Chroogloeocystis siderophila 5.2 s.c.1: one gene and its partner. The protein of the gene in region 1 interacts with the protein of each later gene in a pairwise test. Links are inferred from orthologs where the notes say so. Each region holds a gene or a part of one and is shown in the gene's direction. Other genes may lie near its edges.

What was found. The genes of interacting proteins can lie anywhere in the genome.
Region 2: the proteins of ftsZ (region 1) and NIES1031_RS01130 interact in binary tests that used the Escherichia coli proteins (3 or more experiments, as listed by UniProt). The link is inferred for Chroogloeocystis siderophila 5.2 s.c.1 from one-to-one orthologs.

The regions. Positions count from the first base shown.
Region 1 is NZ_MRCC01000014.1:71,425-74,405, forward strand. Bases 26-2,929 are described here. They hold ftsZ (cell division protein FtsZ), read left to right. Parts: upstream 26-793; coding sequence 794-2,065; downstream 2,066-2,929. Other genes in these bases: gshB (glutathione synthase), read right to left, coding at 2,093-2,929. Also shown: more of gshB, read right to left, coding at 2,930-2,981. UniProt on the Escherichia coli protein: Essential cell division protein that forms a contractile ring structure (Z ring) at the future cell division site. The regulation of the ring assembly controls the timing and the location of cell division.
Region 2 is NZ_MRCC01000001.1:245,000-247,948, forward strand. What follows is about bases 73-2,944. They hold NIES1031_RS01130 (rod shape-determining protein), read left to right. Parts: upstream 73-942; coding sequence 943-1,947; downstream 1,948-2,944. Other genes in these bases: NIES1031_RS01125 (ABC transporter ATP-binding protein), read left to right, coding at 73-688; mreC (rod shape-determining protein MreC), read left to right, coding at 2,196-2,944. Outside these bases: more of NIES1031_RS01125, read left to right, coding at 1-72; more of mreC, read left to right, coding at 2,945-2,948. UniProt on the Escherichia coli protein: Forms membrane-associated dynamic filaments that are essential for cell shape determination. Acts by regulating cell wall synthesis and cell elongation, and thus cell shape.

The DNA.
Region 1 (2,981 bases):
TTTTGCGTTTTTTTACCTGCAATGTCCCTCAAATTCAATAGAGAACTGTCTTGTAAACCAAGTATAGTAAACTTATTCAAGAAGTTTTAATACTGGCGAATCCACAAGTAAAATCATTATTTTTCAAAGCAAAAAGAGTTGAGTTCATTTAATTAAATTGATAAAGAGGATAGTGTAGGCTATTTCCTATGCAGGATATCGCATTCTCAATTGTCGAAAGTCGCTAGGCGATCATGAAAACAGTGTAGCAGTGCATGAAAAAGTAAAAGTATTGGCAAGCAAAGTTAACTACATGCGAAAATTTTACAGAAGATTTAATGAAATAAACACATTATCATCAATTAGAGTAGCGTGACAATTCCACAAACAAAGTTGTTTTATCAAAACTATCAACGCTTCACTTTGGATTGAAAGATAAATCATTTATAAAGGTGAATTTATTAATTCTATTAATTATGTGTAACTCAATCAATTGCCAAAACTTAATATGTAGCCTTGAGTACTTGGCAAAGGGATTTGCTATTTACCAGTAAACACAATATTATAAATTCGATTAGGAACACCAACGAAAAGAGTTAGCAATTTGTATACACTCAGATTTTTATAAAGAACCGCAGCAATCCAATTGCTGTATTGACTCTACTTAAACTAGTAACAATACTAAGTTTCTAGCGATAGAGCGACATTTACAGTCATACCGAAGATCGATGGCAGAGTCAGAGGCGGTCAACCTATAGTAGACTCTTAGAAAAATCAAATCTAAAAAGTTGTTTACATATCCTTGTTAATGCCAATGGTGCTTAATAGTAAAAGAGAGCCTACGGATAAAAGCTCACAATCTACAGGACAGCCAGGCTATTCGCTGACTGTTAACTCGAATAATCCTTTTAACTCGTCAGGGATTCATTTTGGACAAAATTACGATTCTAAAGGAGTTCCTGAAGCAGACGATCAATTCGATGATATCGTGCCAGGTCGAGTCGCCAATATTAAAGTTATCGGTGTTGGTGGTGGTGGTGGTAATGCAGTTAACCGGATGATTGCCAGCCAAGTAAGTGGCATTGAGTTTTGGTCAATCAATACCGATGCCCAAGCTTTAACGAACACGTCGGCGACTCGGCGGTTGCAAATTGGACAAAAGCTGACACGCGGTTTAGGTGCAGGTGGTAATCCAGCGATCGGTCAAAAAGCTGCCGAAGAATCGCGTGAGGAAATTGCCGCAGCTTTAGAAAATGCCGATCTTGTTTTTATTACTGCTGGTATGGGTGGCGGAACAGGGACAGGCGCAGCACCAATCGTGGCAGAAGTTGCAAAAGAATTAGGTGCATTGACGGTGGGAGTGATTACACGTCCTTTTATGTTTGAAGGGCGGCGGCGTACCTCACAAGCCGAACAAGGTATTGAGGCACTTCAAAGCCGTGTAGATACGCTAATTGTTATTCCTAATGATAAGCTGCTTTCGGTCATTTCAGAACAAACACCTGTACAAGAAGCTTTTCGGATTGCAGATGATATCCTCCGGCAAGGCGTACAAGGAATTTCTGACATTATTACAATCCCAGGATTAGTAAACGTTGACTTTGCAGATGTCCGCGCTATTATGGCAGACGCAGGTTCCGCATTAATGGGCATTGGTATTGGTTCCGGCAAATCGCGCGCTAGAGAAGCCGCCAACGCAGCAATTTCGTCACCTCTGCTCGAATCTTCGATTGAAGGAGCTAAAGGCGTCGTTTTTAATATTACTGGCGGTCACGATCTAACCTTACACGAAGTCAATGCCGCAGCTGAGACAATTTATGAAGTTGTGGACCCTAACGCCAATATTATTTTTGGTGCAGTTATCGACGAAAAACTACAAGGTGAAATACGAATTACAGTAATTGCTACAGGATTTTCTACAGAAGCTGCTGCCGAACCACAAGCAAGTACGCGAGTCATCTCGAAGCCGCAACCACAAGCCACACCAAGCGCACCATCTTCTCCCACAATTGAGATAGAAACAATAGAAAAGCCAGGTTTGGATATTCCTGAGTTTCTCCAAAGAAGGCGCAATCCTCGGTCTTGAGGCAAAGCGTAGACGTTAAAGCCACGTCTATGCCCGCACTGCTTTTAACTCCAACCACTGAATCACCTGTTCGCCTAAGCGAGTACCCTCTAGATGATCAATTTCCCGAATGCCCGTAGGACTTGTGACGTTGACTTCGGTAAGGTAGCCGCCAATCACATCGATCCCCACAAAATATAAGCCGTCTTGGTGCAATTTCTTGGCAATATCGGCGCACATAGATTGTTCGCGTTCGGTAATGCCAATTTGAGCTACAGTCCCACCTGCTGCCATATTGTTACGAAACTCATTTCCCGACGAAAGTCGATTGAGTGCGCCAATAGGTTTACCGTCAAGGAGAATAATCCTTTTGTCGCCTTCTTGGGCAGCGGGTAAGTAAGTTTGTACCATAACGGGTACGCTGCCTTGCAAGGTACTTAACTCAACCATCGAGTTAAAATTGCGATCGCCTGCTTCTAAATACAGAATTCCTTCTCCGGCTTTATTTCCCAAAGGTTTCAGAATTGCTGCGCCTTGTGCCTCGACAAACTCGCGGATTGTTTGTTTATTAGAACTGACAATCGTTTCTGGAATCCAGTCGGTAAATTGCAGCGCATACATTTTTTCGTTAGCTGCCCTGATCCCTTGGGGATCATTGATAACTAAGGTTTTCGCAGAATCGATATAATCCAAAATGTATGTCGCATAAAGGTAAGAAACCGTTACCGGTGGATCGGTACGCATAAAAACGGCGTCCATGCTTTCTAAGGGGGCGAAAGTGCGATCGCTTAACTCAAACCAAGGATTCTCCGCAACCCATCGTCCTTGCGCGAGTTGCACAGGTTTTAGCTGTACTCGTTCTAATACAGCCCAAGCTTTACCAGTGATAACACTTAACAAGTTTGCTTGAGTTACCCAAATAGAATGACCTAGCGCT
Region 2 (2,949 bases), on another replicon or contig:
TGGTAAAACGACATTAGGTCGTACTTTATTACGACTTGTTGAACCGATTGGCGGACAAGTCTATTTTGAAGGACGCGATGTAACAAATCTTAAGGGACGTCCTTTGCAACAACTCCGGCGCGAGATGCAAATTATTTTTCAAAATCCCTTTAGTTCCCTCGATCCGCGCATGAAAATCGGTGATACAGTGATGGAACCACTCGTCATTCATGCCGCAAGTCAATCGCATCGTCAACGCCGCGATCGCGCCGCTTATTTATTAGAACGCGTAGGCATCGACCCGAAACAAATGAATCGCTATCCGCATCAATTTTCTGGCGGTCAACGTCAACGCATTTGTATTGCTAGAGCACTCGCGCTCAATCCTAAGTTTATTATTTGTGATGAATCGGTGTCATCACTCGATGTCTCGGTACAAGCACAAGTTTTGAATTTGTTGAAAGAATTGCAAGCCGAGTTTAATCTTACCTATATTTTTATTTCGCACGACTTAAGTGTTGTTAAGTTTATGAGCGATCGCATCTTAGTCATGAATCGCGGACAAATCGTCGAACAAGGCGCAGCAGAAGAAATTTACCGCGATCCGAAAGAAGAATATACGCGATCGCTGATTGCCTCAATTCCGACAGGAACTCGCGATCAAATTCGCACGCGCCCTGCGTTAAATCAGGTAATAGGTAATGGGTAATGGGTCATTGCTGATAAACGATTTTTCCAATTACCAATCACCAATTACCAGTGACCAAGCAAGCAGTGATAGCCTACTACTTACAATTAAAGATAAAAAAGAATTCGTTTTGACTAGACGCAGAACATTAGACGTAATACAATCCTGCACGACTAGACATCTTAACTTCGGCTGGACAAGAATTTATTGCACGTTGGGGAGTGAAAGGCGTGGCTTTTTTAGGTTTCTTTAATCGGTTTTCGTTATCAAAAGATATGGGTATTGACCTTGGTACTGCCAATACCCTGGTATATGTTTCTGGTAAAGGCATTGTCCTACAAGAACCTTCGGTGATTGCGATCGATAAAAATGGCAAAATGCCGCCAGCAGTAGGCGAAGAAGCCAAACGCATGATGGGACGCACGCCTGGAAACGTCATTGTGACGCGCCCTTTACGTGACGGAGTCATTGCCGATTTTGATACCGCTGAACTCATGCTCAAGCATTTTATCCAACGCGTACACGAAGGTCGCATTGTCTCTCCACGCATGGTAATTGGTATTCCTACAGGTGTGACAGGTGTGGAACGACGCGCGCTGATGGATGCGGCAACGCAAGCGGGTGCAAGAGATGTATTTTTGATTGAAGAGCCTGTAGCCGCTGCGATTGGTGCGGGAATTCCTGTCACCGAAGCCGTTGGAAATATGATTATCGATATTGGTGGCGGGACAACAGAAGTCGCTGTACTGAGTCTTTTTGGCACAGTTGTGAGTGAATCGGTACGCGTGGCTGGCGATGAACTCAATGAAGCGATCGTGCAGTACATGAAGAAAATTTACAACTTGGTTATTGGCGAACGAACCGCCGAGGAAATCAAAATTCGTATCGGTTCGGCATATCCGACACGTAATGATGAAGAAAACGTCATGGAAGTACGCGGATTGCACTTACTCTCCGGTTTACCGCGCACTGTGACGATCAAAGAACCAGAAATTCGCGAAAGCATGATCGAACCGTTGTCTACGATTATTGAGGCAGTAAAACGAACACTCGAACGCACACCGCCCGAACTCGCCGCCGATATTGTCGATCGCGGAATTGTCCTTGCAGGTGGTGGTGCGTTACTCAAAGGACTTGATACATTAATTAGCCACGAAACAGGGATTGCGACTCATATTGCAGCTGATCCCCTAAGTTGCGTTGTGTTGGGAACAGGTCGAGTTTTAGAGAAATTTAAACAAATGGAACCTGTATTTAGTGCGCGATCGCGTACGATTTAAATTAAAGGGATCAAAAGTTGAAAGTCACAGATCAGGGAATTTCCCTGATATAAAACTTTGGCAAAATTCGTTACCATACTTTGTTGATTTGTGCAATATGCATAAGAAGAAATGTTAGAGATTAGGAGTTGGAATGTTCCTATAACCCTGACCTCTTCTCTACATACACAGTAATCATCCTGAGAGGATATAACTGAAAACGTTTCCTCCTACAACTGAATGAGAAGCTAAAAGCTGACTGCAAAACTATGTATATCATTCGTCGCTGGTGGGAGCGCTATGCTCTAACACTAGTGCTGGTAAGTCTGTCTTTCGTTACTGCCTGGGCAATCCGCCATACTCAGGGAGCAATTGTGCTTGAAGTTTACCAGATGCTAACGCGTCCCTTTCAATCGAATCCAAGTCAAGTTCTACACCTACACGATGCCAGAATTCAAGAACTAGAAACACGCGTCACTGAACTGGAAACTCAAAATCAACAGCTTGAGGAGTTATTAGGATATGTCAATAAGTCTTATAAAAAGATAGGTTCGTCACAAGCAGCGATCGCCGCCCCTGTTATCGGTCGCAGTGCAGATCAATGGTGGCAACAAATCACCCTAGGACGCGGTAGCCAAGCGGGAATCCAAGTTGGTAATATTGTGACTGCCCCAGGTGGACTAGTCGGCAGAGTCACAAGTGTCGCGCCGCACACGAGTCGTGTTTTATTAATTAGCGATCCTAGCAGTCAATTAGGTGTAACGATTAGTCGCAGCCGCTTTATGGGATTTTTACGCGGACAATCGGCAAATTATGCTGTAATGCAGTTTTTTGATAAAGTTCCCGATGTGCGTCTAGGAGATATGGTAGTCACATCGCCTTATAGCCAAATTTTCCCTGCTGGTATACCTGTAGGACGCGTTGAGTCGATTAACCTTCAAAAAAGTCCAGCCCCAGAAGCCGTAATTGCCTTATCTGCACCCATGTCTTACATAGAATGGGTCGTTGTCTCAACGAAATAGT